3 regions of the Pseudoalteromonas sp. GCY genome follow, and region 3 is predicted to be linked to each of the others. Evidence: predicted binding sites of a transcription regulator. Region 3 holds the regulator's gene; each other region holds the start of a gene.

Evidence for each region. Region 3 encodes FliA, which starts transcription of late flagellar genes. Its sites were predicted from a motif close to CTAAAGNTNNNNNNNNNNNNGCCGATA; they were not measured.
Region 1: JJQ94_RS20055 (DUF3530 family protein) is a predicted target of FliA. The motif match lies at 6,967-6,993, and genes of this name have one in related genera.
Region 2: JJQ94_RS22575 (DUF5610 domain-containing protein) is a predicted target of FliA. The motif match lies at 8,026-8,052, and genes of this name have one in related genera.

Annotation. Positions count from the first base shown of each region.
Region 1 covers NZ_CP068023.1:3,277,360-3,287,676, reverse strand. The annotation lists gene surA (peptidylprolyl isomerase SurA) at 1-1,175, opposite strand, end outside; gene lptD (LPS assembly protein LptD) at 1,191-3,437, opposite strand; gene JJQ94_RS20070 (aminoglycoside phosphotransferase family protein) at 3,550-4,545, shown strand; gene murU (N-acetylmuramate alpha-1-phosphate uridylyltransferase MurU) at 4,554-5,246, shown strand; gene djlA (co-chaperone DjlA) at 5,236-6,081, shown strand; gene JJQ94_RS20055 (DUF3530 family protein) at 6,091-6,936, opposite strand; gene JJQ94_RS20050 (DUF368 domain-containing protein) at 7,057-7,992, shown strand; gene JJQ94_RS20045 (2OG-Fe(II) oxygenase) at 8,030-8,719, opposite strand; gene nhaD (sodium:proton antiporter NhaD) at 8,865-10,313, shown strand.
Region 2 covers NZ_CP068023.1:3,817,568-3,827,884, reverse strand. The annotation lists gene gspM (type II secretion system protein GspM) at 1-284, shown strand, start outside; gene JJQ94_RS22625 (type II secretion system protein N) at 287-1,045, shown strand; gene JJQ94_RS22620 (UPF0149 family protein) at 1,152-1,721, shown strand; gene JJQ94_RS22615 (hypothetical protein) at 1,725-1,928, opposite strand; gene JJQ94_RS22610 (hypothetical protein) at 1,928-2,287, opposite strand; gene ccoG (cytochrome c oxidase accessory protein CcoG) at 2,537-3,994, shown strand; gene JJQ94_RS22600 (serine/threonine protein kinase) at 4,043-5,017, shown strand; gene JJQ94_RS22595 (thiol:disulfide interchange protein DsbA/DsbL) at 5,034-5,657, shown strand; gene JJQ94_RS22590 (thiol:disulfide interchange protein DsbA/DsbL) at 5,676-6,305, shown strand; gene JJQ94_RS22585 (DUF523 domain-containing protein) at 6,354-6,812, shown strand; gene trmA (tRNA (uridine(54)-C5)-methyltransferase TrmA) at 6,816-7,916, opposite strand; gene JJQ94_RS22575 (DUF5610 domain-containing protein) at 8,081-9,193, shown strand; gene murI (glutamate racemase) at 9,272-10,045, shown strand; gene JJQ94_RS22565 (RNA recognition motif domain-containing protein) at 10,046-10,317, opposite strand, start outside.
Region 3 covers NZ_CP068023.1:1,408,452-1,418,768, forward strand. The annotation lists gene flhA (flagellar biosynthesis protein FlhA) at 1-463, shown strand, start outside; gene flhF (flagellar biosynthesis protein FlhF) at 483-1,958, shown strand; gene JJQ94_RS11385 (MinD/ParA family protein) at 1,951-2,811, shown strand; gene JJQ94_RS11390 (RNA polymerase sigma factor FliA) at 2,814-3,548, shown strand; gene cheY (chemotaxis response regulator CheY) at 3,591-3,974, shown strand; gene JJQ94_RS11400 (protein phosphatase CheZ) at 3,994-4,770, shown strand; gene JJQ94_RS11405 (chemotaxis protein CheA) at 4,784-7,009, shown strand; gene JJQ94_RS11410 (protein-glutamate methylesterase/protein-glutamine glutaminase) at 7,084-8,229, shown strand; gene JJQ94_RS11415 (ParA family protein) at 8,357-9,127, shown strand; gene JJQ94_RS11420 (chemotaxis protein CheW) at 9,136-9,897, shown strand; gene JJQ94_RS11425 (chemotaxis protein CheW) at 9,922-10,317, shown strand, end outside.

The DNA.
Region 1 (10,317 bases), 1.9 Mb from region 3:
TGTTCTGTTTTATCGGCTACGCGTTTATCTAGCAGTTGTACAATGTGCCAGCCAAATGTACTTCTAAATGGTTCACTGATCTGATCTTTTTCTAGCGACAACAGAGTGTCTCTAAACGCTGGTACGTATGTAGTCGGATCTGTCCAATCGTACTCACCGCCTTTAAGTGCAGAGCCCGGATCTTCAGAATATTCTTTAGCCAGCGTAGCAAAGTCAGCGGTACCTGCGCGCAAGTCTTTTACAAAGCCTGTTAGCATCGAGCGTGCTTTTTCTTCACTTAGGATAATAGACGGTTTGATTAAGATATGACGTGAACGCACCTCAACGGTTTCAACGACTTCACGACCACGAATATCTTGTACTTTTAGAATGTGGAAACCCGCGCCTGAACGCAGTGGACCAACGATGTCGTCTTTTTTCGCACCTTTAATGGCCTCAGCGAACAAGGTTGGCATTTCGTTAATTCCCATCCAGCCTAATTGACCACCATCTAGCGCTTTTGAGCCGCTTGAAGAGGCAATTGCGATGCGCTTGAACTCTTTACCTTCGTTCAAAAACTTAATCACGTTATCAGCGCGTTCACGAGCGTCTTCAATTTCTTCTGGAGTTGCTTTGTTTGGGATCTTAATCAAGATATGGCCGATATCATACTCTTCCGAGTTACCCGTTTGCTCACTCAAGATCTTTTGCAGGTTAGTCACCTCTTGAGGGCTAATATAAATACGGCGGTCAACACTTGCACGGCGCACTTGGCTTGTGGTTATTTCTTTACGGATCTCTTCTCGATATGCCTGAAAGCTTTCGCCACTCGCTTCAACTGAGCGACGCAAGTCAGCGATAGTACCGCCTTGATCTTGGGCAATATTTGCAATGGTCTGGTCTAATTGAGCATCTGAAATTTGCATACCCATGCGATCACCCAGTTGCAACATTAAAGATTGCTCGATGAGTTTATCGATGGCTTGTAAGCGTAATGTTTTATCGCTAGGAAGCTCGGTACCTTGCTGCTCAGCCTGTTCTTTAACCCGATTTATTATTTGATCGACTTCGCTTTGTAAAATTACACCATCATTAACCGTGGCAACAACAGTATCTAGCTTTACACGCTCAGCATGTGCTTGAGTAAACAGGCCTGCACTTAATGAGGCCACTAATAACAACTTTTTTAAATTCATACGGCTTTCTAAATTCTATTTATTCAAAAAATACGGTCTACGGTAACCAAAAATACCCTGTTGAAGGAGTTTACTCGCATCACCACTGCTTTGGCTTCCAAGCCCTGTAAGGACAAATTTCAGGCTGAAGCCAGAATCAAACACTGCTTCATCATTTGTAAGTGTTTGGTTTAAGTTTGTTTCAATTTGACGATTCGCAGTCACCTGAATAGCCCAACAACAAGACTGATATTGAACACCAACAAAGGATTCAACACTTCTATTTGCCGTCATATCTCGGTGATAGCTTGCTACAAATTGCCAGTTATCGTCAATTGGTAAACTTGTAAAGAGACCGACTTGGTCAATTTCATAGTCTGAGACATCATTAACGTAACGATGGTTCAATTGCACTAACTGCTTGTCGTCTCCTTTATAGTCCAAAGTAAAGTGAGACTGCACTAACTCTTTGCTATCCACATCATATTGCACCCCACCTGAGAGGTACCAGCGCTTATGCCAATGTAACATGGATTCAGCGGCAAATAGTGCATTATAGTTGGTATCATCAGTAAATAGCTGTTCAGAAGGCTTTACAGATGACTCAAGATAAATGATCTGACCTGCACTGAAGTTAAAGCGTTCGACATTACTGCTATCGAATACACGCGTGGTTGCACCTACGGTGAATTGATTGGCTTCTGCAATACGGTCATAACCTGAGTAACGGCGTGCTCTAAACAGACCAATAAAGTCATCTTGTAACTTAGCGGTATCGTACCAACCAATTTGGCTTTGCTCTCTGTGAGGTGTGTAAAGGTACTGAATTTGTGGCTCAAGCGTTTGCGTACCTTGTTCAAAAAAGAACTCGGTACTGCGTTCAAAATTCAGTTGTCCATGTACCCGTAAACTTGGCAATGTACGCGTGACAGACTCCTCATACTCTGTATCAGGCACATCTATATTCTGTTCATAACGCGTGTGAAGTAGGCGTGCCTCGGAGGTAAATGACCAAGCGTAGTCGCTGCGTGAAAAAGACACGCGAGGTTCTAGATGTAATCGCGATGCCTCTGAGATTGGCAAAGCATCATTTTGAAAATAGGCAAACTCACCTTCAAAGTCCCAATCAAGGCCGACAAGTTCATAACTGTCACGTGTACGGAAGCTAATTTGCGGTAGTGCAGTGTAGGATTCTCTGTGATCACCCAACACTTCAAAATCTTGCAACTTTAAGTCGACTAACCAGTCTTCACCAAGGTAACTTAGACTGCCGGTGCGATATAACTGAGTGTCAGTTTCATTGGCGTATTCGGATGTTAAGTCAGTGAGATAGTTATCGTCGCTCACATTTGTGACATCAACAAATGCACGCCATTTATCACTTAAATAACTTTTTTGTTGCCAATGCACTAAATAGCGATCGTCTAGCTGCGGCTCTGAATCATCTTTACTGAGATATTCCACCCCAATTTTACCTTGATGTTGTTCAGTTAAATATCTGAACTCGGTAATAAGCTGAAATCCTTTATTGGCCATGTATCTTGGCGTTAAGGTCGCGTCGTAGTTGGGGGCTAGGTTGAGATAATAAGGGGTGATCAGCTCCAAACCAAACTTATTTGAGCTGGAAATTGTCGGCGTCAGCAAGCCAGATTTGCGTCTATCATCGATTGGAAACGTAAAATAGGGTAAATAGATAATGGGCGTGTCCATAATTTTGAACACCGTATTATAGGTCTCACCCCAACCGTCTTCTCGAGAAAGTACAATACTACTTGCCTCGATACTCCAAAATGGGTCATCAGCAGGACATGTGGTAAAGCTGGAGTTGTCGAGTGAAATTTTGCTGCCCGAGGCATGCAACTTCTCTGCACCGCCGCGGCCCTGTTGGTCTGTTAATTCATATTCAGCACCAAGCAAGCTCACGGTGTTAGCATTTAAATCCGCGAATAGCCCATTACTGTGAACTTTGGTAAATTGGTCACGATAGAGTAGTGGTCCAGAAGCGCTGAGCAGGCCTTCTTTTTTATCGATTAGCGCACGTCTAGCTTCTAAGCTCATGGTTTCAGTGTTAATCACCACATTACCCGAAAACTCAGCACTATCAGTACCTTGTAGTTCTAAGTCATCGGCAACGATATCAATGGCATGTTTGGGCAGCGAGGCTAACGGCTTCCAGTTTTCTGGCTGCATATAGTCTTTACATTGTGCGGCGACAATGTTCGTATTAGCAAAAGCTGTAGAATGAATCGCGGATAATACAGCCAAGCCCCAAATTTTGCGCATTTAATAACCTATTAGCTGAGCATTTAATAATAAGCTCATCATGATAAATGAAAACTGTCGGAAATACAGTAGCATTTAAATATTTACAAGTAGAAGGTGTAATAGTTAATCCATGAATAGTAAAAACCAGCGCGTCGAGTTTATACAGCAAGCAATACATAGCGACGATTTTACGTGTGAGGCTATCACCTCGGATGCCAGTTTCCGGTGCTACTATCGCGTCAAACAACAAACGATGTCGTGGATCTTAATGGAGACACCGGTCGATAAACTCGATAATGCCCCTTTTATTGGTTTAAATACGGTGTTTGCAGAGCAAGGCCTCAATGTGCCACAAATCCTTGCAAATAGTGAAGATCAAGGGCTATTACTGTTACAAGATTTAGGTTCTGAGCATTTGGCCGATAGGTTGGTATTACCTTCTCGGCTAGAGGATTATCGTGCGTTGATAGCGCTTATTCCAGAAATAGCCAAAACACCAAAGAGTGAATGGATGAAGCCCTATGATGCTGATTTCGTTGATATGGAACTTAATATCTTTTACGAGTGGCTTGTAACAAAATGGCTTGGCTTAACACCCACCGAATATCAACAAGTGCAGTGGCATAATGTGAAGTTGAAACTCGTTGATGCGATGACTCGCCAGCCGCAGGTTACGATGCATCGAGATTTTCATAGTCGCAACCTGATATGTCATCAGTCTCAGTGGTATCTCATTGATTATCAGGATGCGGTACAAGGACCTGTCACTTATGATGCGGTTTCGCTGTTGCGAGATTGTTATACTCGCCTTGATGCACATGAGTTTACTGAGCTTCAGCAACATAGCTTTGATTGCTTAAAAGCGGCAAATTTATTAGGCGATATGGATTTTAGCACCTATCAACATTACTTTGACTTAACGGGGATGCAAAGACACCTTAAAGCTGCCGGGATTTTTACTCGCCTATTGCAGCGAGACGGCAAAGGCGGGTACTTAGAAAATATTTTGCCAACGTTACGCTACCTTGTTGAAGTAGCGAATAAGTATAAAGAATTTCAGTGGCTTGCAAGCTGGCTGGAGAATGACATAATGCCTCAAGCTCAGGCCAAATTAAGCACAAAATAGAAGTAACAATGAAAGCGATAATTTTATCTGCTGGTCGTGGTAAACGCATGATGCCACTGACCGCGAACCAACCAAAACCTATGCTTAACGTCGCAGGAAAACCACTACTTGAGCATCATATCGAGCGTTTAAAAGCGGCTGGGATCTGCGATATCGTGATAAATCTTGCATGGCAAGGTCAGGTGATAAAAGACTATTTCGGCAATGGTAGTCACTTCGGTGTCAATATTGAATACAGTGATGAACCTGAAGGTGGATTGGAAACCGCAGGTGGAATCATTCAAGCATTGCCGATGTTATGTGAACAGGATGACAGCTTTATTGTACTCAATGGCGATATTTTTACGGACTATGATGTCAGCAGTCTAGTGCAGTTACAGCTCGGCAGCACAGCAGAGGGCCATTGCGAGGCGCACATTGTGTTGGTAGAAAATCCCGAACATAATCCTGAAGGCGATTTTTGCCTTGCCCATCAGCCGCTCAATCAGCAAAAGTATACCTTGTCCGGCATTGGTAAATATCACCAAAGTTTTTTTACTGAGCTTAGGGCTGGCTTTCTAAAACTAGGGCCGTTGCTGCGCAGTGGGCTTGAGCAGCATAAAGTTTCTACTGAACTGTATTTGGGCGCATGGGACGACATCGGCACGCCAGAGCGACTAAAAATGATCAATGACAAGTTAGGGTATAGCGATGTGGGGTAAATTATTAGGCACAATTTTCGGCTTTTTATTTGGTCGTTGGTTAGGCGCTATTTTAGGTTTTTATCTCGGCCATTTATTTGATAAAAGTTTGCGTCAGGATTTTGATAAAGTCGGTGGCTTTCAAGGTTTCATGAAAGGTGAAGATCTGCATGAGCGCCAAGCCTTGTTCTTTTCCAGCTGTTTTTCTGTTATGGGACATATCGCGAAGTCTAATGGTCGAGTCAGCGAAATCCACATTCAAGCCGCGTCTGCATTTATGAGTGAAATGGGCTTGCAGGGTGAAGAGCGAAAAGAAGCGCAACATGCGTTTACCGCGGGTAAAAGCAGTGACTTTTCGATAAAAGAAGCGGTTACCGATTTTAAAGAAGCTTTTGCTAGACGCTATGACTTGAGGCAGTTGTTTTTAGAAATTCAAATTCAAATGGCATTTTGTGATGGTCATGTGTCTGATGCGGAGAAAGCCTTACTTAAACAGGTGAGCAAGTATTTGGGATTCGCAGAAACCCACTTTTTGTTCCTGCTAAAGCGCTACCAAGCAGAGTTTGAGTTTCGTCGCTCTCAGGCGTCGGGGAGATCGCAACATCAACACCAGCAACATGGCGGCCGTCAACCGGCACCACAAGATAACGGCTTAAACCGTGCTAAAGCGTTGGCTGTACTGGGATTGAATGAAGGGGCGAATGAACGTGAAATCAAAAAAGCATACCGCAAACTGATGTCGCAGCATCACCCTGACAAATTGGTGTCTCAGGGATTACCTAAGCATATGATGGAAGTGGCAAAGCGCAAAAGCCAAGATATTCAGTCTGCCTATGAATATTTAAAAAAGAGCTAACCTGAAAAACTATAAGACGCGTAAAAAACCGAGTAACTCCTTTCTGAGTCTTTGATGTTGGAGCGGATCGGTTTTTTCTCCAAAAAGCTCTCGTTGGCGATAATCAAATTTACTGTTTTTTCTCGCCCAGCGCGCTCTGTCTGGCGTATTGTCGACCACAATAGGATTGTCAAAACTGTAGTAAACATCCAGTAAAGCAGGGCTTATCAGGGAAAGGTTGGATGCCAAGTGTTTTTGCCGCGTTGCATTAGGCAGTTGTGGGCTAACAACAGCAAAGGCATCGATACGTAGATTGGGCAGGGTTGCTAAGTGCTCACCGAATAAGCCTGCGCTATTACCAAATGCAACAACCACCAACTTTTCTGTTTGAGTGATGGACAGCGTGTTATAAAGCACCTCAAAACGACTGATCAGGGCCATTTTATATTCGTCGAGATTAGATTCTGAAATGGGGGCAAGCGTTTGCTGAGCCGGTTTTTCAACATCGGAGAGCGCGATGTCTTGCTCTAGCAGACTCGGTGCGTAAGAAAGGTCCGGCGGAGTAAGGGTATACGTGTCGTAGCCATCATCGCTTAAGCGTTTTGCAAGAAAGCTTATGCCGCTGTTATTGAGGGGCGGAGTTTGCATGTCTGGTAATAAAATCACGATACCTTCACGAGCGGTTGCCATATATTCTTGATGAAATACATAAAAGCTTTCGTTTTCGCTTTCCAGTTTTATCAATTGCGATGGCTCGTAGAAGCGACTAGCGTCTTGCTGATAAAGAGAACCAAGCGGTGCTGCGTCAATGTGTTCTGCTGCAAAAGTCGTCGCGGGTAAAGCGGTAACAAGTAATAAAAGCGTTCTGATGATCATGGTACAAGCGCGTAAAATATCATAATTGGTTATCGACCCGATAAGCGAAAGCTTTAGCTGTCGCTATTTTTTAGCGTTTTAAGTTAAACTGCTCGGCAGTGGAAATGAAAGGAGAAATTTGTGCAGTATAAAGATAGCAAACGAGACTATCTCTTTATGTTTTTAAAAGGGGCTGGAATGGGGGCTGCGGATGTTGTCCCGGGCGTTTCTGGCGGCACCATTGCTTTTATTACTGGCATCTATGCACGTTTTTTAAATGCCATTAAAAGTGTGAACTTACAGGCTTTGAGCACATTGCGCCGTGACGGCCTAAAAGCAACGTGGCAGCACATTGATGGTAGCTTTTTACTAGCAGTATTTTCTGGTTTGCTAATCAGTGCAGCGTCTTTGGCGAAGGTGATCACTTATTTATTGGAAGCACACCAAACACTGGTATGGTCATTTTTCTTTGGTCTTATCGTCGCTTCTTTTATCTATGTTGCAAAACAGGTCTCTCATTGGAACGGCCAAAATATTATCGCCTGCGCAGTCGGTGCTATCGTAGCCTTTGTTATTACTTCCCTTTCACCAGCTGAAGCGCAAGCATCTCATTGGATGTTTTTTATCTCAGGTGCTATCGCCATTTGCGCGATGATCTTACCTGGGATCTCAGGGAGCTTTATCCTACTGTTGCTGGGTATGTATGGCCATGTACTCAGTGCGGTGAACCAGCTTGAATTTGGCTTAGTGAGTTTATTCTTACTAGGTTGTATCGTGGGGTTAATGTCGTTTTCGCGTCTACTCAGCTGGCTATTGGCGCACTATCAGCAAGTAACGTTCTCGCTACTAGCTGGTTTTTTACTTGGCTCGCTTAATTTATTGTGGCCTTGGAAACAAGTGCTTACGACTTACGTGAATTCCAGTGGTATCGAAAAGCCATTGAGTCAGGCCAATATTTTGCCAGCGCAATACAGTACGCTATACGGTCAAGATCCAAATACGCTGGCATGTATTGCGCTTGCCGTCGCAGGCCTTGCACTGATCTTAACCATTGAAAAGATAAGCGAAAAATATTAATAAAATAGACACCTAGAACAATAGACACGCGTTGAGCTTACGTGTCTATTGTTCTAAACCAACCCGTTACAGAAAGTCGCGGCGCCTTTGCAAATGGCGCGATGTAAGTCACAGAATGAATTTTTCTTACATCAAAAACCACCAGTGAATTAAACTTAGGTGCATAACTTTTAGTGGGTGTGCCATCACGTTCAAAAAACTGCAGTAGCCCGCCCCAGTCAGGGTGCCAACTTTTGCTTAGGCTGAGTACATAGGCATACACCCGGCCCTCAGCTTCAACAATGTCATTATGTCGAGTTAAATACTGACCACCAATAAATCGTGTTGCTTGGGCAGAGGTACGGATAATGTTCTGTCCAGAGATAGCGGAAAAGCAGGACTGTACATCGCTACTATTGAGGTTATTGTAGAGCTTTTTCAGCGCGTCAGGGCTTGTGGACGCTATGGAGTGGCGACCATACATAAATCCAACCCCACGTGATGCATAGCTATGTATATCTTCAAGCAAGGCTTGCTGCTCTTGCGGTGTTAAGGCAAGAATATCACTGTCTTTGACTGATTTTGCAGCCCCGTTATGAAAAAGTGCGAGCTGGTAGTCTAGGTTACAGAGGCACTCATGTAGTTGTTGAGCGTTTGTGTCGTCTAGAATATTTTCAATCCGTGCAAAGCCATCGTTGCTCAATTTTTGCTGTAATTCTGTTTGTTGCTGCTGCGAAAGTTGAAGCATAAATACCTACTGCTGATGTATGGCCTGTTTGTACTAGTGTAAACAGGATGCCTTAGACTTCAGTCCAATGCTGATTACTTTTTATCTATGCTAAAGTGAGTTTGGCTGAAATGCCATCCCTCTGCACTCATCGATAGGCAAAAAAATGAAAATCAATGGACTACTGCTATTCTGTTGCGCATGGGTCATATCCGTGATCCCATCACCAGCCTTGGCGGCTCAAGGCACCTTAGATCTTACCAGCTCGACACTCGGCTTGGTTTGTATTGTTGTCTTCGTTTTAGCATACGCACTTGTAATGCTCGAAGAAAAACTCCATATGCGAAAATCAAAGCCAGTGCTTGTAGCGGCAGGCATCATTTGGCTCATGATTGGGGCGTATTACGTCAATCAGGGACAACCCGATGTTACCGAGCACGCATTTCGGCACAATTTGTTAGAATTTGCGGAGTTGATGTTGTTCTTGCTGGTTGCGATGACTTATATCAACGCGCTAGAGGAGCGCCGCCTTTTTGATGCACTACGAGCGTGGATGATCCAAAAGGGTTTTAGCTATAAAAATCTATTTTGGATCACTGGGTTCTTATCCTTTTTTATTTCTCCAATTGCAGACAACCTAACAACGGCGTTGCTAATGTGTGCCGTGGTGATGAAGGTCGCTGAAGGTGACAAAGAGTTTATCAATTTAAGCTGTATCAATATCGTGATAGCAGCTAATGCCGGCGGTGCATTTAGTCCTTTTGGTGACATTACCACTTTGATGGTATGGCAAGCCGGTATGGTGCATTTCAGCGAATTCTTAGCGCTATTTGTTCCCTCACTGGTCAATTACATCATACCAGCACTCGTAATGAGCTATTTTGTGGCGGATAGAAAGCCGAGTGCAGTTTACGAAAGAGTAGAGCTTAAACGCGGCGCTTTAAGAATTTTAACTTTATTCCTACTGACGGTCGCAACCGCTGTGCTCTCACATAGTTTGCTGCATTTACCACCGGTCCTTGGCATGATGATGGGCCTCGGTTACCTACAGTTTTTTGGTTACTTTCTAAGAATGACATTACCGGGGTCATTAGCACGAAAGCGAGCGATGGCGGAAAGAGAAGGAGATCAAGAGCGTCTCGAGAAGCTAGGAAGTGTTGTGCCATTCGATGTCTTTAGCAAAGTTTCACGCGCTGAGTGGGATACCTTATTATTCTTTTACGGTATCGTTATGTGTGTTGGAGGTCTTGGGTTTCTCGGTTATTTAAATTTAATGTCAGAGATATTATATGGTGAATGGTCTGCAACGTATGCCAACGTATTCTTAGGGATTATTTCCGCGGTCATCGATAACATTCCTGTGATGTTTGCGGTGCTGTCGATGCAACCTGAAATGTCACATGGCCATTGGTTGTTGATCACGCTTACGGCTGGGGTAGGAGGGAGTTTGCTTTCTATTGGCTCGGCGGCAGGTGTAGCGCTCATGGGACAAGCTAGAGGCTATTATACTTTTATGGGGCACTTAAAATGGGCACCCGTGATCTTGCTTGGTTATATCGCGAGTATTTTATGTCACCTGTGGCTTAACGAATCTGCTTTTAGCGTGTTTGGCTAGCGCT
Region 2 (10,317 bases), 1.8 Mb from region 3:
GCGTGAGTAAGCTGAAATCTAGCAGTCCTGCACAGGTGATTAGCGGCGGCAATATCAGTCAGATAGTCAATAACACCCGTGGCCGTTTTCAAATTGATATCAGCAAAATGCAACCTAGTGGCGAAAGCTTGCGTTTAACCATCGATGATGTGGAATTTAATAAACTTGTTGCTTGGATAGATGAACTGACAAATAAGCATGGAGTAAAAGTAGATAACCTAGACCTTACACAAGGGAATTTACCTGGCTTTGTGCGTGTTAGTCGCTTGGTTTTAGAGAAATAATTATGAAAAAAACACTATCTCTACTCATTATATTTTTACTCGCATTTATTATTTTTAGTGCTTTTACTATGCCAGCAGCGGTGTTGCTGCAAGTTTTTAAAGGTCAATTGCCAGCTAATTTGCAGCTAGGTGCAGTAAATGGTTCTGTTTGGCATGGTCAAGTGAGCGGTGTGAGATTCAATAACATTCAATTGAATCAGGTTAAGTGGGAGCTTGAACCGTCGTCATTACTACTTGGTGATTTGGCAGGCAATGTACAGTTTGGTAATGCGAGAGATAAAAATGAGATCTCAGGGAAAGCCAATTTCTCATCGAATTTAGTAAGTAAATCAGTGACGGTAAATAATGCCTCACTTCGTTTCAGTGTTGAGCAGGCTATGGATCAAGTAACTCTGCCATTGCCGGTTGATGCCAAAGGGCGCGTTATCGTCAATGTGAAGGAGTACCAAAGTGGTGCACCGTACTGTGAAGGGCTAAATGGTGAGATAAGTAGTCCAAATATTGATGTTAAAGGCATGAATGGTTGGTTTAGTATCGGCGATCTTAGTGGTCAGCTCGATTGTAAATCAGGAGATATTGCCGTGGTTGTTGACCCTGAAAACCGTTTGGGCTTACAGGCTGATGCGACATTAGCTGCCAATTTCCAGTTTCGCGTGTCTGGTAATATCAAGCCAGATGCAAGTCTACCAAAAGAAGTACACGATGCTGTTAAGTTTTTGGGTAGACCGGATGGCGAAGGTCGTTACCCAGTAAATTTATAATATACTTCTGTCATATCAGACTTTAGTTAATCTAATCTCAGGTTAGTTATTAATATAAAAGCATTTTTGTAGGCGCTTATACGGCGCCTAAGTTCAAGGCAACACTATGCACGACTTCTCTTTTACTGCAGCTGATCAGCTGAATTTAGAAAACTACTTTTCTGCGCGCAAGCTTTCTATTGATATTGCTTTTTTACAAGGATATTTATTTGCTACCTGCATAGACCCAAACGGTATTGAGGTTGAAAAGTGGCTTAAGGCTTTAACCAACGCGGATCCCGAATTGGATGAGAGTATTGCATTTGCATTGATGGCTTTACATCATGAGATTTCTGAGCAGGTATATGAAACTGAATTTCAATTGCCTTGGAATGGTGAAACACCACTTGAGCAAAAAATTAATTGGGCCGAAGGATTTTTAATGGCGGCGACGCCCTTTTATGAGCAATTGATGTCCAGTCCGCTCGCCGACGATATTAAACAAGCTTTGCAAGTCAGCACAGAACAACTGGGGCTTTTTGCACTTGGTGAGCAACAGCTAACGATTTATTGTGACAAAGTAGGACAGTCACTGACCGAGTTTCAACTAACTCAAGCACAATTGGCTGATGAGTTTGCCGCATCTTATGCTGAATTAGTCGAAGTTGCCGCAGTGAATAGTGGGTTATTTGAATAATCTTTACGCGAGATCTAACTCGATAAATGTGCAACGCTGTTGGCATTGCGCCACGGCTCTATTTGACGTCGATTGGCTTAAACCGAGAGCAATGGGTTGCTGGCAGCTTGGGCAATTGACAACGCGTCCTTGACTAAGCTTTTTGATGAGCGCTTTTTGATCATTAAAGGATTTTGCCGACTTTTTATTTAATTGACTAAAGTCCATTATAACCCCTTTGCTTCATGAATAGCTTGCTCCGCAATTTCACAGATTTTGACGAGATCGGGGCCGTAGAAATACAGGTTATAGTCGTTTTCTTTACAATACTTGAGGTGGAAAAGCCTTACTTTTTCATCTGTTGCAAGGGCTTCGTCAATGTAGCGCTTTTCGTCATCTGTCATGGTAATTGTTTTTACGACATTGGCTCTGGCGATTCTTGCAGCCGTGCTGCGTTGTACTTTGCTGGACTCGCTGAGTACTTCAACGCCTTGACCAAGTAATCTATCTCTTGGCTCTTTAATCAATGGATGATCCACAGTAAACAGAGCAACGACTATAATGGCTAATACTAAGAATTTTTTCATAATCTGACGCTGATTTGATCTAGCTAACAAAAATCTTGTTCCTAGTGTAATAAACTTGTCTGTCAGGTCGCAACAAGTCTCTCATCATTTATGGTGGGTTTTAGCTCAACTTACTATTAATCATAGAGTTTCAAAGCGTATAATAGTAAGCGCTAAACTATGTCATGGGGCACATTGCAATAGTTTAGCCTGTATTTTTCAAGGTCACTGTAGCAAGTGCATCTCGTTCCAAAGCACTAAGGAGCTTCCATGGAGAACGAAAGAATCAAGGTTAAAAATATACCGTCTGAAGTAAAAATTCAAAAGCCAATAGGTGGCACTGAAGGGAAATCGCTCAATAGCTCTACGCCCGATCGTTTTAATCCTCGCAATCGCATATATGTCCGGGCGGTGTCTGGCCTACATCAACTGCTAAGAAGGCGTATCGGCTTTATTGGTATGTTGGCATTTATGGCTTTACCTTGGTTAAATTTTCACGGTCATCAGGCGGTGTTGTTCGATATTTTTGAGCAGAAGTTTAATATTTTTGGCATGACACTATGGCCACAAGATCTGACTATCTTTGCTTTTATTCTGATGATAGCAGCATTTGCTTTGTTCTTGGTGACCACTTTTTATGGCCGAGTATGGTGCGGCTACACCTGCCCGCAGACCGTTTGGACGTTTATCTTTATTTGGTTTGAAGAAAAGTTTGAAGGAACGGCAAATCAACGGAAAAAACTAGATCAGAGACCGATGGATTTTGACAAGTTTTGGCGAAAAACGGCAAAACACGGTAGCTGGATACTCTTTTCACTATATACCGCAATCACTTTTGTTGGTTACTTTACTCCGATCCGCTCATTGATCCCTGATTTACTTACTTTTTCAGCAGGCTTCTATTCCGTCATTAGCATCATCGTGTTTACCATTTGTACTTATGGTAATGCTGGTTGGATGAGAGAAATTATGTGTTTACACATCTGTCCCTACTCTCGCTTCCAATCAGCCATGTTTGATAAAGATACGTTTACCGTCGCCTATGATAGCGAACGAGGTGAAAGTCGAGGTCCTCGAGGACGCAAACAAGATCCAAAAGAGCTTGGGCTAGGAGATTGTATCGATTGCAACCTGTGCGTTCAGGTGTGTCCTACCGGTATCGACATTCGTAATGGCTTGCAATATGAATGTATCAACTGTGGTGCGTGTATTGATGCCTGCGATGGTGTTATGGATAAGATGAACTACCCGCGCGGATTGATTGCTTACACTACAGAGCGCAATTTAGAATCATCTAGCGAAAAGACCAAACCAGTACGTGGTAAATTAATCGGTTATTTATTGATTCTGGTCGTTATCACTGGTGCATTAGTTGCGAACATTGCGATGCGTAAGCCGATGGATCTTGATATTATTCGGGATAGAAATCAGCTTTATCGTGTCAATATTGAGGGATTGGTAGAAAATACCTATACCTTGAAAGTGATAAACAAAGCGCAAGTTGAGCAGAAATTTTCTATTGCTATAACGGGTCTCAGTAATTATCAGGTGATCGGTAAGCAAGAGGTGCACTTAGCTGCAGGCACGACATTAGATGTGCCACTCTCTGTTGTGATTGACCCATATGATTTGAAAAAGCCAGTAACTGAATTTGAGTTTGTGCTTATTAACCAAGACGATCCTGAAGAGCGGCTGGCGCAGCCGACCAATTTCTTCAAAGGAAGATAATAGAGTAAGGTAAAGCGAGGTATAAAACCTCGCTTTTTTATAAACATTATGAACGATTTTAGTTTTAACGCGCTGACACCGGATCTTATTTTAGATGCGATTGAGGCACTTGAGATATATCCGACAACGGGATTATTGGCCTTAAACAGCTATGAAAACCGTGTTTATCAATTTGGTGCTGAGGACGGCAAGCGTTATGTGGTGAAGTTTTACCGCCCAGCGCGTTGGACGGATGAACAAATTCTTGAAGAGCATGAATTCGCACTGGCAGCGAAAGAAGCTGAAGTGCCTGTTGTGGCACCTTTACTTATTGCTGGGCGTAGTCTGCATTTTTATGAAGGTTATCGCTACACGTTGTTTCCAAGTGTTGGCGGACGCCAGTTCGAGCTCGATAATCTAGACCACTTGGAAATTTTAGGTCGCTACCTAGGACGCTTGCATTGTCTGTCGGCTGAGCGAGCATTTGAACATAGACCACAGCTCAATACTCAGCGGTTTTTGGTTGATGCGCAACAAACACTACTAAAAAGCCAGTTAGTGCCTAGTCATCTACATACTCCATTTGTTACTATTCTTGAGCAAGTTATTAACAAAGCAACCTCAAAGTATCAAGTTGCCAAAACACTTCGGCTTCATGGGGATTGTCATGCTGGAAATTTATTGTGGTCTAGAGATCAATTGATGTTGGTGGATCTTGATGATTGTCAGCAAGGCCCTGCAATACAAGACTTGTGGATGATGTTAAATGGCGACCGCAACGAGCAATTGGTACAGTTAGACACCCTGCTTATGGGTTACGAAGAATTTATGCCGTTTGATTCAAAAGAGCTTGCGTTAATTGAGCCGCTACGTGCCATGAGAATGGTGAATTATATGGCTTGGTTGGCACAGCGCTGGCAGGATCCTGCATTCGAACGGAACTTTTCTTGGTTTGCGACAGACAAATACTGGGAACAACAGATCCTAGCGTTAAAAGAGCAATTTGCCGCATTAGATGAACCAAGTTTGAGCCTATTTCCTTAAAATTAGAGAGAGTAACATGCTAAAAAAATTAAAAATCGCACTTATTGCATTACTTTTGCCTATTGCTGCAATGGCTTCAGACTTTACCGAAGGTGAGCACTACACAACCTTAACAACCGAACAGAGTAAATCAGAGAAAGTTACCGAGTTTTTTTCCTTCTACTGCCCTCATTGTTTCCGCTTTGAGCCAATTGCAAAAGCGATTGAAAAGAACTTACCTGAGGGGGCGTACTTTGAAAAAAGCCATGTGAACTTCCTGCGAGGTGTTCCTACAGAAACGCAGAGCAACCTAAGCTATGCCTATATTATTGCTGATCAAGCAGGCAAAGCGGATGTGATTGCTGAGAAGATTTTTAATGCTATTCATGTTGAAAGAAACAAACTGTTAGACATTAAAGATTTGAAAACGCTAATGGAGTTAAATGGGATTTCTGCTGAAAAGTTTGATCAGGCTGTTACGAGTATGCCAGTCGTGAGTGCTGAAAATAACATGCTTAAAGCACAAGAAAAATTTTCTGAAGCGGGTGCGCTTACAGGCGTTCCAACTTTTATCGTAAACGACAAATACAGAATCGAAATGAAAGGTATCAAGAGTCAAGAGCAGCTTGATGAATTGATCGCATATCTATTAAAAAAATAAGGACTGGAGAAAGTTAGTATGTTGAAAGTATTAAAAGGCTTAGCGGTTGCACTAATGCTTCCTCTTCTTGCTCAGGCTGCGCCATTTGAAGAAGGTGTTCATTATGAAGTTATTGCCGAGCGTGGCACGAAAAAGCCTGAGGTAATGGAGTATTTTTCATTTTATTGTCCAGCCTGTAACGCAATGGAAAATTTAATCGTTGACGTTAAACCAAAGCTGGATGAGGGCGTTAAGTTTAAAAAGAGCCATATAGATTTTGTTGGTCCAAGAGAGCCTGAGATCCAACAGGTGTTGGCACAAGCACTTGCAACTGCTGAAGTGCTGCCACAAAAGGACAAGATAATTGCAGCCATGTTTAATCATATTCATGGCAAGCGTGCAAAAATCAATGAACTTGCTGATGTAAAAGATATCTTTATTGCGCAAGGTGTTGAAGAAGAGAAATTTGATAAACTTTATGCCAGTTTCTCTGTTCGTACTAAAGCATCAAAAATGCAGCGTATGCAGAAGACCCTTTCTGATAAAGGTGCGCTAACAGGTGTACCAATGTTCGTGGTAAACGGTAAATACAAGCTATTGCTTCGTGAGTCTGGCACGACTAAGCCTGAGCAAATTGCTGCTTTGGTGAATTATTTAGCAAAGAAATAAAATCTAATTTGTATTAGACTAGCCCTGCAATTGTTGCGGGGCTTTTTTATGTTTAAAATTTTAGTTTCTAGCTGCTTATTAGGTTATCCAGTGAGGTATGACGCCTCTTCACAAAGCCTTCAAGACAATACATTACAGTATTGGCGGCAAAAAAATTGGGTCTTACCGCTATGCCCCGAAGTATCTGGTGGCTTACCAACACCTCGCCCATCGGCTGAAATAGCAGATGGTAAAGTTTTGAGTAAACAAGGGGACGATTTTACCACCGCGTTTGAACTCGGTGCTAAAAAAGCGCTAGCGGCTTGTCTTCAGTACGATATAAAGTTTGCGTTGTTAAAAGAGTCTAGTCCGTCTTGCGGCAGCAATCTGATTTACGATGGTAGTCATACAGGTAAAAAAATAGTAGGGCAGGGGCTGACGGCGTCTTTATTGCAGCAATCCGGTATTCAAGTCTTTAGCGAAACTCAGCTGCCAGCACTTATCACAGCGATGGCAGCCAGTCGTTAATCGTTAGAGATCACTTCTCACTAAGTAAACGCCAGATTCAATATGATGGGTATAAGGGAACTGATCGAAAATCGCCATACGTGCGATTTTATGTGTTTCACATAACAAGGCTAAATCACGCTCTAACGTGTCTGGATTACATGAGATATAAATAATGTTGTCGTAGTTGCTAACTAAGCGACAGGTCAATTCATCCATGCCAGCACGAGGCGGATCGACAAGAATCGTTTGGCAATTATAGGACCGTAAATCAATACCATCTAATCGAGAAAACTTCTGCCCTTTCATGGCTTGTGTAAATTCTTCACTCGACATGCGAATAATATCTAAGTTATCGACTTTGTTCGCTGCAATATTAAATTGTGCAGACTTTACTGATGATTTAGAGATCTCAGTAGCCAGCACTTTATTGAATGAACCAGCCAATGCGATTGAAAAGTTACCGTTACCACAATAAAGCTCTAGTAGGTCGTTGCTTAGCGGTTCACTAATGGACTGTGCCCAAGCTAGCATTTTCTGATTCACTTCCGCATTCGGTTGCGTAAAGCTGTTCTCAACCTGCTGATAAATATATTCTTTACCGTTAACGCTTAGTTTTTCAGTTACATAGTCGTTGCCAAACACAACCTTTTGTTTTCTAGCACGACCTATAAAATCAACTTTATAGGTTTGTTGCAACTCGGCTCTTAATGTCTGCATGGCAGTTTGCCACGCTTCATCTAACTGCTTGTGATAAAGCAAGCTGATCAGTACTTCACCGCTCAGCGTCGTGAGATAGTCGATCTGAAACAGTTTACGACGCAATATTTCGTTGCCTTTCAGCTGATGTATCATCACCTGCATCATTTCATTGACAAGCGGCGCACCAGGATCAAAGCTATCAACACGGATCTTTTCTTTTGTTTGCTGGTCAAACATGATGTGAAACAGATCTTCACCCTCATGCCATACTCTAAATTCACAGCGCTGGCGGTAATGGCGAGTTGCAGATTCATACACTTCAAGTGCAGGTGCATCAAACTGTGCAAATTGTGTTGTGATACGCTCAGCTTTATCTGCTAACTGTTGCTCATATGCTGAATCATCAATTTTTATTACTGCCATGCTAAAACCATCTATGTTGAATTAAGAGGCGCTATTTTAGGGAGCGTTGCTAATTTGTCCAGTCTAGCATCACTGATACGTCTGGTTTGCTGTTTTTTTAATCATTATACTTTAGCTTTGCGCAAATATGCCGATAATCTAACTAATATATTGGAGGGCATACCATGAAAATCGGGCAATTAAATCAGTTGCTCAATCCAGCGATGCAGCATAAGCCTGGAAAGAGCAAAGGGATAGGACCAAATATCCAAATTAATTCGGACAGCTATGCGGGGAATAAATCTAAGCTAGCAGCTAAAATTCTTGATGATAAGCTTGCCGAAGCGTTAGGGATTGAGAAGCCGACACAAGATAAAAAAGACAAGCCACTATTTGATTTTGAATCTATTGTCAAAAATGTACTCGATTTTGTTCAGGGTGCAGTGAAGAAAGCCAAAGTCGACGGCAAAAATGATGACGAATTGAAATCCATGCTCGATGGGGCACGTAAGGGCGTGCTTCAGGGTATTGATGAAGCCAGCGAAGAGTTAAAAGGCATGGGCGCTTTCAATTCCGACATCGAAGATGGTATTGAAAAGTCACGAGAAGGGATTTTTAAAGGTTTAGATGATTTTGAAAAAGAGCTGTTTGAAGAAAAGTCGCCAAAGGCATTAGCAATCAGTGCCGCGCAGTTTGCGAGCCTCTCTAATCAGGCTGAATATGCATTTACAACGGCTGAAGGGGATGAAGTCGTTATTTCATTCTCCGATGCGTATGCTCAGGGGGCCGCTGCGAGTGTCGCGCAAAAAGGTAATGATTATGGCATGGCATATGGCACAAAGTCCTCTCACGAAGTCAGTTTCTCAATTAAGGTAAATGGTGAGCTGAACGAAGAGGAGCAGCAAGCAATTAACGATATGATGGAAGATATCCGTAATGTCAGTGACTCTTTTTTCGGTGGTGAATACGATGAAGCTTTCGATTTGGCAAAGTCGCTTAGTTTAAACTCTGATCAGATCGCTAATTTCACGATGGATCTAAGACAAAGTAAAACGTCTGCTGCGATTGCTCAATATCAGCAAGGCAATCCAATGAAAGAGTTAGAGAAGGCATTTATGCCACTGAATAAGCAGTTAGCAGATGTGCAAGAGCAAGCTAAGGGACTCAATGCCGATAATGAGTTGCCAAACCTGCTTGCTTGGATGAATGAAGGTCAGTCGAGACTAAATGAGTTTTTGGATTATGCTAGTAGCTTTTTTAGTAAACTGAATGAACTAAATAAAGAGCAAGTTGAGTAAAAACAAACAAGCTAAGCCAGTTTATTTTCGCGAGGACTCATGGCAAACTTCATACTTCATTGATTTGAGGTATGAAGTTTGTCGCATATTTTGGTTTTCGATTCGGGGATCGGTGGCACCAGTGTGCTGTCGCACTTAAAGGCATGTTTGCAGGGGGTTTCATTTAGTTATGTTATGGACAACGCTTTTCTCCCTTATGGTCTTCAGCCTCAAGAGCTAATCAAATCACGTATCAAGGGACTTATTCGTTGGCAACAGCAATACTTGGGCAATGTTGATCTTATCGTTATTGCATGTAATACCGCTTCAACATACGCATTAGAAGAAGCCAGAAAACATACCCAGATACCAATTATAGGTGTGGTTCCTGCTGTTAAGCCTGCTGCATCTAGTTCAAAGACCAAGCACATCGCACTATTGGCAACACCGGCAACGTCAAATAATGCTTATACACATAAGCTCATCATGGATTTTACCTCAGGTTGTAAAGTTGAAACTTTGCATTCAACGGAGCTTGTAAGGATCGCTGAGCACTTTTATTGGCATAGCGAGTTGGATAAAGAGGCACTTTGTGCGGAAATAGCTCGGCTTAACATTCCAGCCACTGTTGATAGGCTAGTGTTGGGATGTACACATTTTCCTTTGATAGCTCACGATATCAAGAATTGCTTACAGAAGCATGTGGAGCTGGTTGATTCAGGCAAAGCAATAGCCAATCGCGCAGTGTCATTGTTGGGAAGTCAAATAGTAGGAGAAAAGGTGCCGAGTGCATCGGAAGTGCGTTTCTATGCAACGGCACCAATAATGGGTAGTAAAGAAGCAATCTCTATTATTAATTTAAATAAAGATTAATTAAGCGGGTGAGTGATCCATCTCACCTTCAGGCTTTTGCTTTGCTTCTCTTACTTTTAATGTACGCTGTTGAAATTCACGCTCATTGAGTTGAGTAATCGCCTTTTCTGCATCTTGCTTAGACATCTCAACAAAACCAAAACCACGTCGTTTGCCTGTGTTTTTATCCTTAAGTAGACGAACTGAAAATACTTGCCCTTGCTCTTCGAAAAGTTCGCGGACAACATGTTCGTTGGCTCGATATGGTAGATTGCCTACATATAATGTAGTAG
Region 3 (10,317 bases):
AAATTTGCTTAATGAGGGCGTTGCAATTCGAGATATGCGCTCAATTGTACAAACCTTAGTTGAGTACGGTCCACGTAGCCAAGACCCTGATGTGTTAACGGCTGCGGTGAGGATTTCATTACGCAGATTGATTGTTCAAGATGCCGTTGGAAGCGAAGAAGAAATTCCTGTCATAACATTGGCACCTGAGTTGGAACAGATGTTGCATCAGTCACTTCAGAACGCAGGTGATGAGGGGGCAGGTATTGAACCTGGCTTGGCTGAGAGGCTTCAAGAATCATTGAGAGAAGCACATCACAACCAAGAAATGCTAGGGGAACCGTCCATCTTATTAACCTCAGGTATGTTAAGAAGTGTGCTATCTCGATTTGTTAAACATACAATTCCAGGTCTTAGAGTGATGTCATATCAAGAAGTGCCGGAAGAAAGACAAATTAAGATAGTGAGCTCGGTTGGACAATAGAGGATAAAGGGGCTGTAACATGAAAATTAAACGTTTCTTCGCAAAAGATATGCGTACGGCTTTAAATGAAGTAAAAGAAGAGCTTGGTGCAGATGCTGTCATTATGTCTAACAAAAAGTTAGCAGATGGTGTTGAAATCGTCGCAGCAGTTGATAATGACCGTGCTGCTGCACCTGTTAAGCAAGCTCCAGCTGCCCGTGCGACTGCCTCAAACGAGGCTCCGACCCGCTTTGTCCGTCCAGAGCCTCGCCAAGCACAGCCAGCAAAACAAGCGCAAGTTGCCGATAGCTTAGCGGCATTGCTAGAGCGTCAGGCACCGCGCCCACGCTCACCAGAACTTGCTTCTATGTTCTCCCAGTCGGGGATTGATACAGAGCAAATGTTAAGCAGCCAACGTAAAACACAAACTGCTGCACCGGTATACCAAGCGAAGCCACAGCAATCTCGTCGCCAATCTTTTGACTTTGATGATGATGCATTTGAGCAGCCACAGCATTGGGGCGAGTCGGATGAGTTAGACAACGGTTTTGGTGACGATTTACCTGAGTTAAATGCCAAGCCTGACGAAATGAGTGCAATGCGTGAAGAAATGAACGCTATTCGTCAATTACTTGAACATCAAGTATCCGGTCTAATGAAACAAGAAATGGCTCGTCGCGATCCAACCCGTGCGTGTCTTGTAGACCGTCTGGAAGGAATGGGTATAGACAAAGACGTTGCTGAGCAAATGGCATGCTTTATCCCTGATGATGTTTCTCGTAAAGAAGCCTGGAATGCATTGTTAAACATGGTGATCAACCAAATGCACACTACTAACAATGATATTCTTCGTCAAGGTGGCGTATTTGCGATGGTGGGTCCAACTGGTGTTGGTAAAACCACAACGGTTGCAAAATTAGCGGCATTAGGCGCACAAAAATACGGTGCAGATAAAGTGGCGTTAATAACTACTGATACCTACAGAATTGGCGCTTACGAGCAGTTAGCTACCTATGGTAGAATCATTGGTTGTCCGGTTAAACAAGTTAAAGATGCAAATGAACTTGCAGAAGTGCTTTATCATTTACGCAATAAGCGTCTAGTATTAATAGATACGGCGGGAATGAGTCAAAGAGATTTGCGCTTAACTGAACAGTTAAATACACTTATGCGTAGCGCGAGAGTAGATATTCGCAGCTATTTGGTATTGAGTGCGACAGCACAGATGAATGTGTTACAAGAAACAGTAAGACACTTCAAAAAAGTAAATTTAAGTGGCTGTATTTTCACAAAACTTGATGAAAGTCTAAGTTTAGGTGAGATAATTAGCATAGCGATTCAAAATCGCTTGCCAATAGGGTATCTTACCAACGGTCAGCGAGTGCCAGAAGACATTCGCGTAGCAAATGCTCAAAAGCTAGTAAAAAAGGCTGAGCAATTGTATTTAAAAAGAATAAAAGCACAGCACTCTCGACGTGTACCTGTAGCGTCAGAGTCAGTAGGAATGTATGATTAACACAGTTTTAGATCAAGCAAGTGGCCTGCGTAGAATGAGTCAAAATAGCAACCAGGGTGTAAAAGTAATAGCCGTGACCGGTGGAAAAGGTGGGGTGGGTAAAACCAACGTCTCGCTTAATACTGCCATCGCTATGGGCCAACAAGGACAGCGAGTTCTCGTTTTAGATGCGGACTTGGGCTTGGCAAACTGTGATGTGATGTTAGGTCTAAGGGTAGAAAAGAATCTGTCACACGTGTTGTCGGGTGAATGTGAACTAGATGAGATTCTCGTAGAAGGTCCCGCTGGAATTAAAATTGTGCCGGCGACCTCAGGCTCTCAAAGTATGGTAGAGCTGACTCCCGCGGAGCATGCAGGACTTATTCGTGCATTTAGCGAGCTTAACACGCAATTTGATGTATTAATTGTTGATACCGCAGCCGGTATCTCAGATATGGTTCTGAGCTTCTCTCGAGCTGCACAAGATGTGATGGTTGTTGTGTGTGATGAACCGACTTCCATTACAGATGCTTACGCGTTAATCAAAGTTTTGAGCAGAGAGCATGGTGTCTATCGTTTTAAAATTGTTGCCAATATGGTCCGCAGTATGCGTGAAGGGCAAGAATTATTTGCTAAACTTTCAAAAGTTACAGACCGTTTTCTTGATGTAGCACTGGAATTAGTGGCCACCGTACCGTTTGACGAAAACATGCGTAAATCTTCTCGCAGACAAAGAGCTATCGTGGATTTATTTCCGAGTTCCCCTGCGGCGATTGCGATTAAGGGACTTGCTGCTAAGGCAGTTAAATGGCCAATTCCGCATCAACCTTCCGGTCATCTAGAATTTTTCATTGAACAACTTGTGAACGGGTGATTATGGCTTCTCCGGTCAATAGAGCTGCGGGATATCAAACTTCAGACCACATTCATAAGGTGGTTGAACGGCATGCTCCACTTGTCAAAAAAGTGGCATGCCACCTGATTGCTCGACTTCCGGCAAGTGTGCAACTCGACGATCTGATCCAGTCAGGTATGATTGGATTGATTGAAGCATCTAAAAATTTCGATGCAACTAAAGGCGCTAGTTTCGAGACCTTTGCGGGGATCCGTATTCGAGGCGCAATGCTGGATGAAATCCGTCGTGGTGATTGGGCGCCTCGTTCTGTTCACAAAAATAGCAGAATGGTTGCAGAAGCTATCTCCGAGTTAGAATCTCTCCTTGGTCGAGAACCAAAAGACACTGAAATCGCTGAAAAACTTGATATATCTCTAGATGAGTACCATCATATTTTACATGATGTAAATGCAAGTAAAGTCATCGGGATTGAGGATCTTGGGGTTGATGAAGACGTGATAACCCCAGCAAACAGCGATTTTGCGCTAGACAAACCGTTTAATAACGTTAAAAATGAACGTTTTAACGAGTCTTTAGTAAATGCTATCAAAGCGTTACCCGAAAGGGATGCTCTGGTTTTATCACTTTACTATAACGACGAAATGAATTTAAAAGAGATTGGTGCCATCCTTGATGTCAGTGAATCTCGAGTAAGCCAAATTCACGGTCAGGCAATGATAAAGCTTAAAGCTAAAATCAATGACTGGATAAATTAGAGTACATAAAATAGTTGGGTTCGAACCTCACTGGAGGAAGTTTTGGATAAGAACATGAAGATTCTCGTGGTTGATGATTTCTCTACTATGAGAAGAATAATCAAAAACCTATTAAGAGATTTAGGCTTTACCAATGTTCAAGAAGCTGATGATGGTAGTACAGCACTTCCGATGCTACAAAATCAGGAGTTTGACTTTGTAGTAACTGATTGGAATATGCCGGGCATGCAAGGTATTGATTTGCTTCGTGCAATACGCGCAGATGAAAAGCTTAAGCACATTCCAGTGTTGATGGTTACCGCAGAAGCGAAAAAAGAACAAATTGTTGCAGCAGCGCAAGCTGGGGTGAACGGATATATTGTTAAGCCGTTTACTGCGGGTACGCTCAAAACTAAGCTTGAAAAAGTATTTGAGCGACTAGGCTAACAGCAAGGGGATATGGCCTATGTCTGTAAATGCTGCGCCTCAAATTACACTTGAACAAGCTAAGCAACTTGTTGAGCTTCTAGAGCAAGGTGAACAAGAAAAAGCTGACCAGCTGATTTTAGAAGCTGCTAACAAAGAGCAATCGGAGTTATTTGCAGAAGTCGGAAAGCTGACTCGCCAATTACACGAGTCCTTGAAGAACTTTGAGCTGGATACTCGCCTCGCAGATCTCACGACAGAGGCTATTCCTGACGCCAAGCAGCGCCTTAATTATGTTATGGAAATGACAGAAAGCGCTGCTAACAAAACGATGGACGCGGTCGAAGAAAGCTTACCTCTTGCGCAGAATCTAGCGGATGAGTTAGCGCAAATAAAGCCCACTTGGGATCGATTGATGAGCAGAGACATTCAACTCGGTGAGTTTAAATCTCTGTGTCATGATCTCGACAGCTTTATGCAGACTTCAAAGACACGTACAGACGAATTACAAGGTTTAATGACTAATGTGCTGATGGCTCAGGACTATCAGGATTTGACTGGGCAGGTTATTCGGCGCGTCATTGAGCTTGTGAGAGAAGTAGAAGATAGTCTCATTCACCTCCTGACTGTTTTTGGTACTTCAGATGAAGCGCCTTCAACTGCTGTGAAAGCGAATGAAAACGAAATAAAAACAACCGAGACTATCAGTGATGAATTGTCTGGACCTGAAGGTCCAATTATTGACGCTGAATCGCGAGATGACGTGGTTTCTGGTCAAGACGAAGTCGATGACTTGCTATCTAGTTTAGGCTTCTAGTTGGAGAGTGTGTATGAGCTTTGAAGTCGATGAAGATATCTTGCAGGACTTTCTTGTTGAAGCAGGTGAAATATTAGAACTGTTATCTGAACAGCTTGTTGAACTAGAAAATAACCCTGAAGATAAAGAACTTCTCAATGCGATTTTCCGTGGCTTCCATACCGTAAAAGGTGGAGCTGGCTTCCTAGGTATGACCGAACTGGTTGATGCCTGTCACGGTGCGGAGAATGTGTTTGATGTACTACGACAAGGGCAGCGAAAAGTAACTTCCGAATTGATGGATGTTATTTTGCAATCTTTGGATACGATCAACGAAATGTTCGCTTGTATTCAAAACCGTGAGGAACCAGAAGCGGCCGATCCTGTGTTGCTTGAAACACTCCACAAACTTAGCCAGCCAGCATCTGAAGACGAAGTCAGTGAAGTGATTGACGAACCTGTTTCTGAGCCAGAACCTGTGGTGCCAGATTTAAGTGCGGATGATATTTTATTCGACGCGGATGTTGATTCAGGCGATGATAGCGGCTCCAGCATTGATGAGATAACAGAAGAAGAATTTGAAAATCTATTAGATGAACTACACGGTTCAGGTAATGGTCCTGCTGCTGCTCCGGCGACTAAACCTGAAGCTGTATCAACCGCAGATGATGGTGATATCACCGATGACGAGTTCGATAACCTCTTAGATGAACTCCATGGTGTTGGTAAATTCGGTGGAGCACCAAATGCAGAAGATGCTGTTGCCCCAGAAGCGAGTGAACCTAAGGCTAAATCAACCTCACCAGTAGCCCCAAGTGGGTCTACTGGTGACGAAGAAATTACCGACGATGAGTTTGAAGCTTTGCTGGACGAGCTTCATGGTAAAGGCAGTGCACCTAAAGCGGTAGATGAATCGCCAGTAGATGTCTCAGATACTAAGTCTGCTCAACCTGAGCCTGTTAAAGCACCGCCAGCACCGAAACCTGCTCCAAAGCCTGCGCCTAAAGTTGAAGCTAAACCTGCGACTCCAGCACCGCAAAAAGAGCCAGAGGCTGCAAAAGCTTCTGCGCCAGCCGCTGCGAAGAAACCTGCGGCACAGGCTGAGACTACGGTCCGAGTTGATACTAAACGCCTTGATGAAATCATGAATATGGTTGGCGAATTAGTATTGGTTCGTAACCGTTTGGTTAGCTTAGCTAATAACACCAACAGCGAAAGCATGGGTAAAGCTATTTCGAACCTTGATGTAGTCACCGCTGATTTGCAGGGCGCCGTGATGAAAACGCGGATGCAGCCAATCAAAAAGGTATTTGGTCGCTTTCCTCGAGTAGTGAGAGACCTTGCCCGCAGCTTGAAAAAAGAAATCAATCTAGTTTTACAAGGCGAAGAGACGGATTTAGATAAAAACCTGGTTGAAGCGCTTGCAGATCCATTGGTCCACTTAGTGAGAAACTCAGTAGATCACGGCATTGAAATGCCTGACGTACGCGAAGCGTCGGGCAAACCAAGAATGGGTACGGTCACATTGTCAGCATCTCAAGAGGGAGATCACATTCTTCTCACCATCCGAGATGATGGCGCCGGTATGGATCCTGAGAAGCTTAAGAAAATTGCTATAAATAAAGGCGTGATTGACTCCGATCAAGCAAGCCGACTGTCCGATACCGAAGCCTATAATTTGATCTTTGCACCAGGGTTCTCGACAAAAGAACAAATTTCAGACATTTCTGGTCGTGGTGTTGGGATGGACGTTGTTAAAACGAAGATCACTCAATTGAATGGCTCGGTAAATATCCAATCAGAACTGGGTGTTGGTACCGTATTAGAGATAAAAGTACCGCTTACACTGGCTATTTTGCCTACATTGATGGTGATAGTCGGAGAGCAAACGTTTGCGTTACCACTTGCAGGTGTGAACGAGATATTCCATTTAGATTTGACTAAAACGAATGTGGTTGATGGTCAGTTGACTATCATAGTGAGAGAAAAAGCAATTCCGTTGTTTTATCTTGAACATTGGTTAGTAAAAGGTGCGAACAGGAGCATGAGAAAGGCTGAAGGCCATGTTGTCATTGCGCAAATTGGTACCAAACAAGTCGGTTTTGTGGTTGATTCTCTGATAGGCCAAGAAGAAGTAGTAATCAAACCACTAGATGCCTTGTTACAAGGTACACCAGGTATGGCCGGTGCTACCATCACATCTGATGGTGGTATTGCGCTAATCCTTGATGTCCCCAACTTATTAAAACACTACGCCTAATTTTATTAGGCGTAGTTCGAATTCTAGAGCAGCATTTGCTGCTCTGCTGTAGAGCAAATTAAAGAGCGTTGCCAATGGCAGTTAAAGTGTTAGTCGTAGACGATTCTAGTTTTTTTCGTCGTCGAGTCAGTGAGATTTTAGAAAAAGACAGTGAAATCAAAGTTATAGATTTTGCAGTTAATGGAAAGGAGGCGGTTGAAAAGGCCGCTTCATTGCGTCCAGACGTAATTACGATGGACGTGGAAATGCCTGTGCTTGATGGGATCAGTGCGGTGAAGCAGATCATGCAGGCCACGCCGACCCCAATCTTAATGTTTTCTTCGTTAACTCGTGAAGGCGCTAGTGCTACGTTAGATGCACTGGATGCAGGCGCTGTAGATTTCTTACCGAAAAAGTTTGAAGACATCGCTCGTAATAGCGAAGAAGCAATTAAATCATTACAAAATAAGGTAAAGGAAATTGGTCGCCGTCGCGTTAGCCGTTTTACTCGCCCTAGTATTGCGACTCCACCAAAGCGCGTCGAGTCTAGAGCAACTCGCGCTGATACAGGACGAGCAACGATCCCTCAACCGGATAGAAGTTTTCAGAGGCCGGTATCTGGTGGCACGTCCAGTGCTGCGGGTGCTAGAGCATCGGGTAAAAAATATGGACTGGTTGCAATTGGTACATCGACAGGTGGACCCGTTGCACTACAAACAATATTGACGCAGCTGCCAGCAAACTTTCCTCATCCAATTTTACTTATCCAGCACATGCCAGCCGCATTTACACCTGCGTTTGCAGCAAGATTAAATAGTTTATGCCAAATTAAGGTTAAAGAAGCTGAGCAAGGTGATAGATTAATGCCTGGTGTGGCCTATTTAGCACCTGGCGGTAAGCAAATGCTGGTTGAAAATCGCGGTGGCAGTAAGACACTAAAAGTGTTTGAAGATGATAGTCCAAGGATCACCTATAAACCCAGCGTTGATGTGACATTTGCAAGTGTTGCAAAAGCTTATGGTGGCGACACGTTAGCGATTGTCCTAACGGGAATGGGCGCAGATGGCCGAGATGGTGCTCGTATGCTAAAACAGGTGGGGGCCACTATTTGGGCGCAAGATGAAGCGACTTGTGTTGTTTATGGTATGCCTCAAGCTGTCGCTGGCGCTGGACTTTCGTCGGATAGTATCGCCCTACAAGACTTTGCTGCGAGAATTAATAAAGAAGCGGGTAACCAATAGACCAAGTCATTACTTGGTTGCTTTGCTTGAAGCTTGTAAATATCAAACGTCTAAAAAGAATGAATAACACTGAGTTGGTATAGTATCTATTGAACGAAATCAATAGTGATAAGCGAAGGAATATAGAGTGAAAATTTGGACAGTAGCAAATCAAAAAGGTGGCGTGGGTAAAACCACGACGACGGTGAGCTTAGGAGGCATTCTTGCTGAGCAGGGTCACCGAGTTTTGCTTATTGATACTGATCCACATGCTTCACTGACATATTACTTTGGTATTGATTCTGAAGAGTTAGAAGTCAGTGTGTATGATATTTTTGCACGCGGCAGCAGCATGACGAGTGAAGAAATTTTACAGTCTCTTTGCCCATCAACCATAGAGAATCTTGATATTTTGCCTGCCACTATGGCCATTGCTACGCTTGATCGTAGTATGGGTAATAAAACGGGCATGGGGCTTATCTTAAAGAAATCGCTCGAAAAAATAGCGGATCAATATGACTATGCTATTTTAGACTGCCCACCAGTGCTTGGGGTACTGATGGTTAACGCATTAGCAGCGAGTGAGCGAATTTTAGTACCTGTCCAAACTGAATTTTTGGCGTTGAAGGGGCTAGATAGAATGATGCGCACGATGGAGCTGATGCAGTCTTCACAGCAAAAACAGTATCAATATACTATTATTCCAACTATGTATGATAAACGGACCAAAGCGTCGTTAGAGGCGTATAAAACGTTGCTAGCAACATACAAAGAGGCCGTTTGGCCAGGTGTGGTTCCTGTAGATACCAAATTTAGGGATGCGAGTCTTGCACAGCAAGTCCCAGTACAATTTTGTCCTAAATCACGAGGCGTGTTCGCTTATCGTGCATTATTGGACTATTTGAAGCAGTTAAGCTAGAGAGAATAATGAGTAAGCATTTATTTGCAAATGAAAAGGTGATGAAGCAGTATCTTGGCGCCCTATTACAAGAGGAGCCAGAGATTGAACAATGCGAATTATCACCGGTTGCAAAGCTACTTGAACAAGTAAAAGAGCCGGAATCCGAACTTGAGGATACAGACCTTCCAGTTGTCGTTGCAACAGAGCCTCAGGAGTCGGCGAGTGAAGTTATTGAAGAACAAGCGGGTAAATTAGCTCAAGATCTTGAAGTCACTGAAAATACATCTATTATCAAAGAACAGACAACGATAGAATCTGTTTCTGCAAGGGAAGCCTATCAAGAAGGTGAATTTCAGGCATTGTTTTTTGAAGTTGCAGGCTTAACACTGGCGGTTCCGCTTAAATCACTTGGGGGAATACACCAACTGGGTGAAGTCAATCAACTCTTTGGTAAACCTAAATGGTTTAAAGGCGTGATGCTAAATCGTGAAGAAAAGCTTAATGTTGTTGATACTGCGCGATGGGTAATGCCTGAGAAGTTAACACCAGAATTAGAAGATGCTCTGGATTACCAGTATTTGATTACGCTTGGGGATAGTAACTGGGGACTGTTAGCAGAGAAACTAGTCAACAATTTAACCCTCAAGCCTGAAGACATAAAGTGGCGCACAGCGGATGGTAAACGGCCTTGGTTGGCTGGGGTGATTAAAGAGAAAATGTGCGCGCTGATTGATGTAGAGAATTTAAACCGTTTGCTAGAACAAGGCCTCGATAGTCGAGAGCAGTAACTAGTATATTGATGGAGTGAAACCATGAGCCAAGATAGACTACTTTCTGCAGACAAAAATGCTGATAGTAATGATGAAGTATTGCAATGGGTTACTTACAAGCTTGAAGAGGAAACTTACGGTATCAATGTAATGCAAGTGCAAGAAGTATTACGTTATACCGAAATTGCACCAGTCCCAGGTGCGCCAAGCTACGTACTCGGGATCATTAATCTGCGTGGTAACGTTGTAACGGTTATAGACACGCGAGCTAGGTTTGGTCTGCAAAGTGCGGAAGTAACGGATAATTCAAGAATTGTGATTATCGAAGCTGAAAAGCAAGTTATAGGTATCTTAGTCGATAGCGTTGCTGAGGTGGTTTACTTACGTAGCTCGGAAATTGACAGCGCGCCAAACATTGGCACCGAAGAAAGCGCTAAG